DNA from 3 places in the Paenibacillus sp. FSL H8-0283 genome. Region 3 is predicted to be linked to each of the others. Evidence: predicted binding sites of a transcription regulator. Region 3 holds the regulator's gene; each other region holds the start of a gene.
The links. Region 3 encodes NrdR, which represses ribonucleotide reductase genes. Its sites were predicted from a motif close to AACACNATATATNGTGTT; they were not measured.
Positions count from the first base shown of each region.

Region 1: the regulator NrdR is predicted to act here: its motif matches at 2,057-2,074, upstream of MHI52_RS28930 (anaerobic ribonucleoside triphosphate reductase).
Region 2: the regulator NrdR is predicted to act here: its motif matches at 2,021-2,038, upstream of MHI52_RS10800 (adenosylcobalamin-dependent ribonucleoside-diphosphate reductase).

Region 1 is NZ_CP150295.1:6,587,239-6,591,650, forward strand. Features, by position in the region: gene MHI52_RS28925 (histidine kinase dimerization/phospho-acceptor domain-containing protein) at 3-1,640, opposite strand; gene MHI52_RS28930 (anaerobic ribonucleoside triphosphate reductase) at 2,122-4,083, shown strand; gene nrdG (anaerobic ribonucleoside-triphosphate reductase activating protein) at 4,080-4,412, shown strand, end outside.
Region 2 is NZ_CP150295.1:2,359,419-2,363,830, reverse strand. Features, by position in the region: gene MHI52_RS10800 (adenosylcobalamin-dependent ribonucleoside-diphosphate reductase) at 1-1,959, opposite strand, end outside; gene MHI52_RS10795 (SNF2-related protein) at 2,343-4,106, shown strand; gene MHI52_RS10790 (YqhG family protein) at 4,110-4,412, shown strand, end outside.
Region 3 is NZ_CP150295.1:2,203,877-2,208,288, reverse strand. Features, by position in the region: gene MHI52_RS10105 (S-layer homology domain-containing protein) at 1-1,150, shown strand, start outside; tRNA gene MHI52_RS10100 (tRNA-Ala) at 1,388-1,460, opposite strand; gene nrdR (transcriptional regulator NrdR) at 1,646-2,113, opposite strand; gene MHI52_RS10090 (alpha/beta-type small acid-soluble spore protein) at 2,230-2,451, shown strand; gene MHI52_RS10085 (lytic transglycosylase domain-containing protein) at 2,534-3,097, opposite strand; gene coaE (dephospho-CoA kinase) at 3,094-3,690, opposite strand; gene MHI52_RS10075 (manganese efflux pump) at 3,700-4,412, opposite strand, start outside.

The DNA.
Region 1 (4,412 bases), 2.7 Mb from region 3:
ATCTAAGGCAAAGTAATGCTCAATGCATTCAACAGATCAGCCTGTCTGACCGGCTTGGTCAGAACAGCATCAAAGGCTTCTGCTTCATGCAATTCAATGTGCATACCATAAGGAACAAGAACAATGACGGGCAGATTCTCCAGTCGCTGTTTCAGTTCATGTACAAAATCAACCGCGCCGCCTTCCATTAATCCCATATCCACAACGGCTACATCCGGCATGAATCCTTCCTTGATCCAATCATGCGCTAATGTCACACCCGAGGTCATGTGTACATCCATCTCCCACCTGCGCATCAGGGAAGAGACACCTTGCAAAATGTCAGGGTCCTTAGCAAGCAACACCTTTTTCTCTTTTAACCGTTGCTGAACACTTGCGAGTTGAGGTAACTCCCAGTATCTGCGCAATGGAAGGGAGATGTTGAATTCCGTCTCATTTTCCTTCACACTACTCACCTGAATACGGCCATGCATGAGAATGGCAAGATTCTGGCTTACAGCTAAACCCAGATTGCTTCCAATCAGTTTTTGGATATTCAAATTTTCATCTTGGCTGTTACAGGTTGGTGTCTTCTTGTCCGATAACATCTGACCCGTGTACTTCACCTTGAGCTGAAGTGTACCGGTCTCCTCCAATTCTTCTCCGTTCACCACTGCTGTGATCAGAACGGAACCTTCACGCGTTGAATCGAGAGCATACTGAATGACGTGTGCAAGCAACTGTCCAATCTTGACTTCATCACCAACGAACACTTGAGATACATTCAGTTCAAGATTTAATCCCAGCTCAATGTTCTTGCCCGTCGCAATCCCGGCATAGAGATACACGGTATTCTCAATGGTGCCTACCAGATCAAACGGATCATCATGTATAACCGTTTTACCTGCTTCATTAATGTTGAAATTCATCATATTATTCAGCAAGGAAAGCAGAATATTGCCGCTTGTCTCAATCATGTTCACATATTCGGACTGCTCCTCAGGCATATCCGGTGTGCGCATCAGATCTGTCAGTCCCAAAATACCGTTCAAAGGATTGCGAATCTCGTGACTCATTAGCTTCAACATCTGTGTTTTGGTCATAGCCTCAGATTCGGCACGTTCTTTCTCTGCCTGGAGCTGTTCTTGCATTTGTTCCGAATCACTCAATTTCTGCTCCTGAACATGCAACGTGCTTTCCAGATCAACAACATAACCCAGGAATACAGCCATCGCCTTCAGTGTCTTCATATCGGTTTCGCTGATCACATAACCAGGATCATCCATCAGACAGATGGTGCCAAATGTTTCGCCCGATCTTCTCATAATAGGCACGCCCACGAAGAAGCGATTGCCAAGTCCGCTCGTAACGCCCATGGATCGTGTCATCGGATGTTCACATGTATCCGGGATCGTAAGAACGCTACCGTTGTCTCTTAATACCAGGCTGCAATATGAATCCGTAAATGGAAGTGCACTGCCTTTAACAACTAACTCTTCCGTACGATTAAAGGCCTCCAAAATGACATTGGTCACCCCGTCATTCGTGGCAACAAAGATGGTATTGACCTTCAATATACCACTTAATACGTCTACGATATGGGCCGCAGCTTCCTTTATATCTTCATAGAAGCCTCTTGTAATGCCTTCTGCCGTCCCCATGATTCACCCCTCTTATCTAAGCTGCACTTTCAAATCTGTATTTCAGAATGTTTAATCACGTACAGGGGTCATCAAAAATCCGAATAGCTGTCACAATCTATACTTATATGATTAACACCGTAGAAGTATAAGAGAATCATACTCCCTGCCTATTGCCCATTTGTGAACAAAAGCAGGTCTTAAACGGATGGTTTAACGACCGCGAATTCATTGCAACTCGCCTTTTCAGCTCGATTAAAGTCCATCTTGTCCGACTTCGGATATTATACTTGCAGAATAACTAGAAATTATACGCTTCCGCTCAGACTTTGGGAACCTTTATCCGCAGCAATTAAAGGAAAGTCCACTTTGTTCAGTAAGCTGTGTGATCATTATCACACCCAAAAAACCACATATAGTTTATAAATGGATAAGACGAATCTACATATAGTATTTAACGTGAATTGAATGATAACCAAAATCATTTTAGGAGGAACCTTACATGAACATGCTTGAGTATGCCACCCCACTGGCATCCGATCTATTATCCGACCTGGGAAGACGAATTATTGGCGCAGAAGACGCCGATACGCTGAGGGAAAATGCGAATCTGAACGGGGATTCCTTCAGTGGTAAGATGAGCAGGCTCGGTTCGGAGACCGCCAAGTGGCATGCTCTGCGTCATGTGTTGCCGGAAGAGCTTGCCCAAGCTGTGGAGAATGGGGATCTGTATGTACACGATCTGGATCAGTATGCACTTGGAACGACCAACTGTATCTTTATCCCGTTTGACCGTCTCCTTGCTGCGGGTTTCAACACAGGTAACGGATCGGTTCGCACACCTCAGACGATCATGTCTGCCATGGCTCTGGTTGCGATCATCTTCCAATCCCAGCAGAACAGTCAATATGGCGGTGTATCGGCCAATAAAATTGACTGGGATCTGGCCCCTTATGTACAGCGATCATTCCGCAAACACTACCGCAAAGGGCAACGGCTCTTTGGTGAAAATGTTCTGATCGGGGATGAACAGCTTCATCTGGATAGCATCGAAGCGAAGAATCAATGTCCGCGGGCATATGCCTTCGCCTATGAAGAGACTGAATTGGAGACAGGACAAGCTGCTGAATCACTGATTCATAACCTGAATACGATGAGTAGCCGGGCGGGTGGTCAGATTCCATTTACTTCACTGAACTATGGATTATGTACTTCTGCGGAAGGACGGTTGGTATCACGCTCGTTGCTGGAAGCAACCATTCGTGGCCTGGGCAACGGGGAGACTCCCGTGTTCCCTCAACATATTTTCCAATGTAAACAGGGGATCAATCAGGCTCAAGGAGAGCCGAACTATGATCTGTTCCGGCTCGCAGTCAGCTGTTCATCCCGGCGGATGTATCCTAACTTTGTCAATGTGGATGCCTCTTTCAATCTGCCTTTCTATCATCCGGAAGATCCGGATACGATCATCGCAACCATGGGATGCCGCACACGTACACTGGCTGACCGGTTTGGTCGCAATCGTCAAAGTGGTAAAGGTAATCTGTCCTTCAACACCATTAACCTCGTGAAGCTCGGCATCCGGTTTGGCATCTGCCAAGGTGCAAGAGCTGTCGCTGACCGAGCCGGATTCTATACTGCTTTGGAGTCAGTTATGCATAATGCCGCTTCCGGCCTGTTGCACCGCTACCGAATTCAGACATTGCAGCCTGCCAAGGCATCGGACTTCATGATGCGGGAGGGTGTATGGGAAGGTGGAGAACAGCTTGGCCCGAACGAGCCGGTTGCCGAGCTGTTAAAGCATGGAACATTATCTCTTGGTTTTATCGGTCTCGCGGAATGTATGACAGCTCTCTATGGGCGCCATCATGGGCAGGACCCTCATGTACATCGCGAAGCGCTCAACATTATTCGGACCATGAGAGAGTTCTGTGACCGGATGAGCGAGCAGCATAATTTGAATATCACACTGTTTGCCACACCTGCTGAAGGGCTGTCCGGCAAATTCACGAAGATCGACAGAGAGCGTTATGGCATTATTCCCGGAGTGAATGATCGGGAGTATTATACGAATTCATTCCATATCCCGGTCTACCACACGCTTCCAGCATATCGGAAGATTGAACTGGAGGCTCCATTCCACACTTTATGTAACGCGGGTGCGATCTCCTATGTGGAGCTTGACGGAAACGTTCGGGCCAACACCGCAGCTTTCCTGCGAATTGTACAGTATGCACTGGCGCAGGATATCGGTTATTTCTCCATTAATCATCCAATTGATCGCTGCCCTGCATGTGGTTATGAAGGCGTCATTGGGGATGTATGCCCAAACTGTGAAGCCCACGAGAACCATGTACACTTCCAGCGGTTACGCCGCGTAACTGGCTATCTGACCGGAGATTACAAAGTACGCTTCAATGCTGCAAAGCAGGCCGAAGTGCGGGATCGGGTGAAACACCGGTGAATCTATATGGTTACATCCCGGAATCGGTAAATGAAGGGACCGGCCTGCGTGCCGTGTTGTTCATCAGCGGATGTCGTCACGCCTGTCCGGGCTGCTTCAGTCCGGATTCATGGAGCTTTCGAGCGGGTGAGCCCTTTACAGAGCGGCAGCAGCAGCAGATTCTGCATGAAGTGACGACCCATCCATTGCTGGATGGCGTTACGTTGTGTGGTGGTGATCCCTTTTTCTCGGCAGCAGAATGTACGTCTTGGGTCCAGCAGCTCCGCGCTGCACGTCCTGATCTGACGGTATGGGCCTACACGGGATTCGAATATGAAGAACTGATTACC
Region 2 (4,412 bases), 160 kb from region 3:
CTGATCTTCACCTTGAGTCTCTTCCTTCTTCGACGTGGACAACACCTGCACATCCCTGCTGCCATCACGGTATATCGTTACTCCTTTGCAGCCAAGGTCGAAGGCCAGTTCGTACAGCTCAGCCGTATCCTCCACTGTAAAATCAGCCGGACAGTTGGCCGTCTTCGAGATCGAACTATCCACCCATTGCTGAATCGTTGCCTGCACCCGTATGTGATTCTCAGCCGACAAATCCATCGCCGTCACATAATAGTCTGGTAAAGCTTCACCAGGATGTTCATCCAGCCAATCTTGTGCGATCGGTACGAACTGTTCATCATAACCTAGACGGCTTTGACGGAAATACTTGAAGGCGAAATACGGCTCAATACCTGTTGATGTGCCCACCATCGTACCTGTACTTCCCGTTGGCGCTTGTGTGATCAGTGTGACATTTCGAATGCCCTGTTTACGGATGGCCTCTCCCACTTCAGGGTACGTCGCAACCATGTTTTTCATGAATCCACTCTGTAAATACGGTTCAGCTTCGAAAGCTGGAAAAGCTCCCTTCTCTGTTGCAATCTCTGCCGATGCCAGATAGGCCTCCTTCGCCATGAATCCATACAGTTTATCCAGAAAAACAAGAGATTCAGGACTGCCGTATCGAATACGCAGCTTAATCATCAGCTCTGCCAGTCCCATTGTGCCAAGCCCAACCCGGCGTTCACGCTGCTGATTCAGTCTATTTTCCTCAAAATGATATGGTGTTGCATCGATGACATTATCCAAAAATCTAGCCGAGATACGAGTGGTTTCCGCCAGTTCATCCCATGCCACATCATGATTTGTTTCATCGTAGAATTTGGACAGATTGATCGCAGACAGATTACATACACCCCAGGCAGGCAGACCCTGTTCCGCGCAAGGATTAGTACAGATGATCGGATTGAAGTACCAGCTGTTGGACATCTGGTTGTAGTACTCCATGAATACCACACCGGGCTCTGCCGATTTCCAGGCTGATTCAATAATGGTATGCCAGATTTTGCGAGCCTTCAGTGTACGATAGTGCACCACCGAATGACCTGCGGCTTTCCATTGCTGCATATCCCCGTTCCACTCGATGTCGTAGTCCGGATCGTTCGTATCGGGGAAAACCAAGTCCCAATCTCCGTCCTGCTTGACAGCCTCCATAAATGCGTTGCTCACACATACAGACAGATTGGCATTGGTCACCTGCCCCATCGTTTGTTTCACAGTAATAAAATCAAGCACATCCGGATGCCAGTCATTCATCATCAGCATGAGCGCACCCCGGCGGCTTCCGCCCTGTTCAATCAGTCCAGTCGTATAACTGAACAATCCGCCCCACGATACGGAACCGCTGGATGATCCGTTGACACCTTTCACCACCGCTCGGCGAGGACGCAAAGAGGACAAATTAATGCCTACGCCTCCCCCACGTGCCATAATCTCCGTCATCTCGGTCAAGGTTCTCATGATGCCACCCCGACTGTCTTGCGGAGATGGAATGACATAACAATTGAAGAGTGTCAACTCATCGCTTGCCCCCGCACCCGCAGCAATTCGGCCTCCGGGTACTAACTTCCAATCTTCCAACACAGAGCGGAACTTGGACTCCCACGTTGCCCGCTTATCGGCTGTGGATTCGACAGAAGCCATCGCTTTGGCAAGACGGTCCCACATCTCTTCCGGTGTTTTTTCTATGTTGAGTGTCAATTTCTCCACACTTGTCTCGATCATCTCTCCGCTTCGAGTTCTTACCTGTACAAGCTGACCCTGGCGTTCTATGATTTCGCCCACTTCCTTGGTTGGGAACTTCGGATCATCCTTCGTTAATACCAATACCACATCTCCGACCTTGGCATGATTCGAATCAGCGTCCTTCCAGGCGTATCGGTCCAGAAATATTTTTTCGCTAAGTCCTTCTAATTGGTACGATCGTTGGTTCGATTTCATCGCTACGTTCAACCTCCCCGGTATAAAGCTCCATTTTAACTATAAGAATAAATTATGACCAAACACCACATATAGTGATATAAAAACAGTATATTACACCATATATTGATTTTCCATGCGACTTTTATCACAGGCCTTATTTTATAGACCCCCCTGCTCGGACAAACTTCTTCACACACCCTCATACGCATGAATACGACATCAGTGAATTTTTTGGGACACAAAAAATCTGGGGATAACAGCGATTGGAAGGTTGTTCTGTCATCGTAGTGTTCGTGCAAATAAAATGTAGTTCAACTTATATAGTTATGAACTGACTCTCATTCGTCCATACTATTACCTACGAATAAAACGTCATCACGTATGGCAGGGGAGGAAACACCATGAACCGGAAAAACCCGCACCACATGAATCAACCTGTAGCCGAGCTGCCCGTTCCGTTGGAATTTGATCGGACCTGGATTAATCAATTGGAATCACGACTGGATAAAGGAGGTCCTTGGGGGGATTACCGACTCTTTCAACTCGGCATTCAAGCCGAAGAGACCAACCTTATTCCCAATTTTGACGAGATCCAATGTCTCAAGCATCTACAAGGCCTTACCCCACTCCCTCACCAGATGGACACTGCACGCAGAGTATTATTTGAAATGTCAGGCCGGGCCATTCTCGCCGATGAGGTGGGTCTGGGCAAAACCATTGAAGCCGGTCTCATTCTGAAAGAATATATGGTTCGGGGTCTCGTATCCAAGGTACTCATTCTCGTGCCAGCCTCTCTTGTGTTGCAATGGGTACGGGAGTTGAATTCAAAATTTGGCATCCCTGCTATTGCCCAGAAAAAGGCCTATTCCTGGCAGAATGAAGTGGTTGTTGCTTCCATGGATACAGCCAAACGTGACCCGCATAAAGATATGCTGCTGGATACCGACTACGACATGATTATTATTGACGAGGCTCATAAACTCAAAAACAAGAAAACAACCAACTATCAATTCATGCTGAAATTGCGCAAAAAGTATTGTCTGCTGCTCACAGCTACACCTGTGCAGAACGATATGAGTGAATTGTTCAATCTGATCAACCTACTGAAGCCCGGTCAACTAGGTCGTCAGGGTGACTTTGCGGCCAACTTTGTTGTAGACAAACGGGTTCCGAAAAATCAGGAACAGCTTAAGAACGAGTTATCCAAAGTCATGATTCGTAACCGCCGCGGCGAAGGCCCTGTTCAATTTACCAAACGGAACGTCTCCAACGTGAATCTGCAACTATCGCCCGAAGAACAAGCGCTTTATGATGGCGTGACTTCCTTTGTTAAAGACCAGTACCAGGAAGCTGGCGGCAACCTGAGCAGCATGCTCTCCCTGGTTACATTGCAGCGTGAAGTGTGCAGCAGTCGGGATGCTGTATTCGTGACGCTGGTTAATCTGTCGAAGAAACTTCCGCTGGACTCTCCCCTTCGGGACAAGATTTGGGAACTCGTTGCCCATATTAAAGCGATCAAGGAGAATACCAAAGCGGAGAAAACGATGGAACTGGTTCGGAACATGAATGAAAAAGTAATTATCTTCACTGAATACCGGGCCACGCAGGAGTATCTGCTAAACTATTTCCGCAACAATGGGCTTACGGCTGTACCCTATCGGGGTGGCATGAATCGAGGCAAAAAAGACTGGATGATGGATCTCTTCCGCGGGCGTGTGCAGGCCATGATTGCAACCGAAGCAGGTGGTGAGGGCATCAATCTGCAATTTTGCCATCATATGATCAACTTTGATTTGCCTTGGAACCCTATGCGGGTTGAGCAGCGGATCGGTCGGGTACACCGGCTGGGACAGCAGAATGACGTGAACATTTTCAATTTATCTACGACGGGAACCATAGAGGAACATATTCTGAATCTGCTGCATGAGAAGATCAATATGTTTGAGATGGTGATCGGCGGGCTGGATGTCATTCTGGAACGGCTGGAGAAAAAGGAGTCTATTGAGAAAAGTTTGTACAAAATCATGCTGGAATCACAAACTGATGAAGATATTCGCCGTAAAATGGATTCACTTGGACAATCGCTGAACTCTATTCAACGTGAGGTTTCAGATGAAGGGCCTGCCGTATCCGGGTTGTTAGATCTTCGCAAAGGAGGTAGCTAACTCATGACCATGACTCCCCATGAAGTGCAGGCTTATGTTCTCACCTATCTGGAAGCACTGGATTGTCAGATTATGGAGCGTTCCCCTGCCCATGTTACAGTCAAACTCTCGCCTGAGGCGGACAAAGCGTTGACCAATCGCCCCTATTATTGGGGGTTCGTGGAACGAACCGGAGCACCCGCTGAGACAATGTCCTTTACATTTATATTTGATCCTGACAGTTATCAGCAGGCCATTGAAGCAGCAGAAGCCACAGTTGCGCAAGCATCACCTCCTGCTGTTCCTAACCCTGATGGAACGAATGGC
Region 3 (4,412 bases):
GCCGATGAAGACGACGACTCCCACTGTGCCTGATTCTGGTGGCAATACGGGCAACACCGGAAATACCGGCAACATCGGTAATACGGGCAACACTGACAATACGGGCACCGGGACAGACGCTGGAACGTCGAAGTCGAACTACACAGTGAATACACCGAAGGATAAACCCGCGGTCACAGACAAAAACGGCAACACCACCCTCCCCGGCGGTGGCGAGATTGCGACCAAAGGCGGGACCAAGATTAAGGTACCCGAAGGCACAACGATAGACTCAAACGGTAAGGTAACCATTCCGGCAGACAAGAGCGCCGAAGTGACACTACCCGGCGGCAACAGCACAGTGATCATTTCGGGAGGCTCGACGATCGCGAGCGACGGTACGGTTACAGTAGGCGGCAAAGACGCGCATGTGAACCTGCCAAACGGCAACCGTGTGGATATCCACGGCGGATCGAAGATACGAAGCGGCGGAGCGGTTGTGGTAGGACCGAGCGGCGCAAAAGTTAGCTTAGACAACGGCATGTCGCTGAACATCCGTGAGGGTACGGAGCTGGCGGTCGATGACGCCACCCCACTGGGCTTCCTCGTGATATCGGGCAATCCTTTCAGGGATGCCAACATGGACGACTGGTTCTACAACTATATGAATTTCGCCTACACATACGATCTTTTCAACGGCACGACGTCCACGACGTTCTCACCCGGCACCGCAATGACGCGTGCAATGTTCGTGCAGGTACTGGCCAATCTTGAGAACGTAAACCTCTCCAGCTACACGAGTTCCCGCTTTAACGACGTGACGGACGGACAATGGTACACCGCGGCAGCCGAGTGGGCAGCCGAAAAAAGCATAGTTAACGGTACAAATGCAGACCTGTTTGACCCCAATTCACCAATGACGCGCGAGCAGATGCTGGTGATACTGTACAACTACATGAAGTACAAAGGCTATGAGATACCTGAAAACCACTCTAAGTCCTTCACGGACGAGAGTGAGATCAGCTCCTGGGCGTTGGAGGCCGTTCAGGCACTGCGGGCCATCGGCATTGTAGCAGGCAAGCCGGACAACTTTTTTGCTCCCAAAGCCACCGCCACCCGCGCCGAAGTAGCCACGATCTTTGTAAGGTTCATCGAATATCTGGCTAACTGAAAGCGTATACAGAAAAATAAAGCCCCTTCCGGCTGAACAATATCCAGCCGGAAGGGGCTCCTTGTTTTCAAACTGTAATTTTTTTGACAACTCCACAGTCAGGACTTTAAACCCTCTATTTTTGCATCTAGAATATTCGTCCCCAAGTCCAAAAAATTCTAATTAATTAATGCATGTTCTGATTTATTTCACACACAAAAAAACGCCATCACAATAATGTGATGGCATTCTTGATTATGGAGCCTAGGGGGATCGAACCCCTGACCTCATCGCTGCCAGCGATGCGCTCTCCCAGCTGAGCTAAGGCCCCAGGATATGAAATAGATAACTTGTCCAGCACTGCTACGTTCCACAGGCGACTCCTATATCATATAAAATCCAGCTTTCGCTGTCAATCACTTTTTCAAGATCCAAAGTGATTGGAGAAGAACAACCGATTTCTCTGGTACACACGGACTGGAACTCCAGACTGCTCTTCTCCCTTTACCAACTTCACTAATCCTCCAGATCGTCTTTGGACAACAGGGATTTCAGTTCTTTCATGAACATATTGATATCTTTGAACTGGCGGTATACCGACGCAAAACGGACATACGCCACTTCATCGACTGGAAACAACTGTTCCATCAACAGCTCACCAATCTGGCGACTCTCAACTTCAGCATCGGCTGTATTACGCAGAGATTTCTCCACTTCAGATACCATCATCTCCAGGGTCTCTACGGAGACTGGACGTTTCTCACAGGCACGAATAAGCCCGCGGAGAATTTTGTCCCGGCTGAACTCTTCACGACTGCCATCTTTCTTAATGACGATCAGTGGAGTCTCCTCAATCATCTCAAACGTTGTAAATCTTCGGGCACACTGCTCACACTCACGGCGACGACGAATGGATTTTGCTTCGTTGGCCGGACGCGAATCAAGCACTTTGGTACCCATATAACCGCAATAAGGACACTTCAAAACAGATCACTTCCCACGTTTTACTTTTTACCACATATTCCCTGTACTGATTTTGTAATGAAAAACGCATTGCCGACACATAATACTTTTACCAACCCGCGAGGAGGTGAACAGCAATGGCACAAAGCAATGGTAACTCCAACAACTTGGTGGTAACTAAAGCTTCCGCAGCACTCGAGCAAATGAAATATGAAGTTGCTCAAGAACTCGGAATCAGCATCCCACAAGACGGATACCAAGGTAACATGACTTCTTACGAGAACGGTTCGATCGGTGGATACATCACGAAGCGTCTGGTAACAATTGCAGAACAGCAATTGGCAGGTCAATACCAATAATATCTGCATCGTAATACGCTACACAGAGGAGCATGGAGCGGCCGGTGAATAACCGGCCTGCTCTGTGCTTCTACTTATATACTTAGAACGTATTATAGATCTTTACATACTGATTATAATAGTAAATGACTCTTTGTACATAGTGACGCGTCTCACCAAACGGAATATCTTTCACCGTATCAAACGATCCATCCCATACACCATCTCTAAGCCAACTGTTCACTTTGCCTGGCCCCGCATTATAGGCAGCGATCATAACTGCTTCATTGCCATCGAATTGATCAGACAGATTCCGCAGATACCATGTGCCTAATTGAATATTTCGTTCTGGCTCGTGCTTTAATTCCTCCAGCGAAGTGTCGGGAATTTTGGCTTGTTCCAGTATCCAGTTCGCCGTGTCCGGCATCAGTTGCATGAGCCCAATGGCACCTCGTTTGGATTCCTTGCTTGTCTTGAAATTGGTCTCCACCTTGATAATGGAAGCAATTAGAAACGGATCAACCTCATAGCTCTGAGATTGGGCACGGATCTCTTCCTTATAATGTATGGGATAGAACCATGCCATCCAGTTTGTATTCAGAAATAACACCAGTACAAAGGAAACAAACATCAACAGCAATACACGTTTCTTACGCGATATTCTCATAACAAACCCTTACGCTGTAGATACGAGTCAATTTGCTGTTCCGTCTCAGGCCATAAGCCGCTGTTATCGATGACAATGTCAGCCAGCTGTTTTTTCCGCTCAATATCCATCTGTACATCCATTCGAGCCTCAGCCTGTGCTGCAGTCATTCCATCCCGACTCATCAAGCGATCTCGTTGCACCGATCTCGGGACATATACAACCATGACTTCCTCGAAACCGTCCTCCAGACCTGATTCGTAGAGCAAAGGAATATCAGATACCACAAGTTTATCCGGATGTTGCAACGCGTATGCAGCAGCCCGTTCGCGCATCTCTCTTCGGATCGCCGGATGTGTGATAGCCTCCAATGCCTTTCGTTCCTCTGGTTGTTGAAAAACAATACTCCCAAGCTTTTTCCGATCCAGTGTTCCATCTTCGTTCAGTATGGCTTGTCCAAACCGCTTAACAGCGGCGGCCAACACGGGATGCCCGGGCATCATAACTTCCCGGGCAATAACGTCTGCATCGATGAGCAACGCTCCCTTACTGGCGAGATAGGCGGAAACACTGCTTTTGCCTGTCGCGATCCCGCCGGTTAAGCCTATATTCATCGTTTCACCTCATAACAACTTCATTATTCCCATAATCATTAACATTAGCGCTGGCAATACAGACAGTCTTCGCATCCAGCGCAGAGCTGAGAATCGTAGGCCAACCTTCATGCCGAGTGACAGAAACGCCCCACTAAACAGTGCAATAATGAGTGCTGTCCATAGTGTAGGGAATCCCAGAAGTGCCGCTCCCAAACCTGCTCCAAACGCATCCAGAGACAGGGCAATACCCAGCCACATCGCTTCTTGAGCAGATATACTCCCCGAGTTATCCATATCCGCCTTGGAGGGACTGCGAAGGATCTGAATGACAACGCCCAGCTTGCGCAGCTCCAGTGTAAATACCATTCGTTCCAGTGATCCATTTGAAGCCGACTGCTCCAGATCCAGTGCGAGCACCTGATTCCTGCCCTTTGAATCCGACAGTCTCTCTTGTGCTTCTCCCACTCCAGTTACCTTTGCTTCTGTTCCCTCACCCATTCCAGTGTCTGTTTCCAGCTGTTCTTTGCCTTGCTTTCGAATTAGTTGCAACAGTGACCATGCACCAATACCTATCAATATAACGGCTCCCACGATCGAAGCGATATCCGGTGACACCACATGGGACAACAACACACCTACTTGCATCGACAAGGCAATAACCAATCCTGAACAGATCGAAATAACAGCGATAGATAACAGGGGAATCTTAGTCCTCCGTAACCCATATGTAATCCCGACTC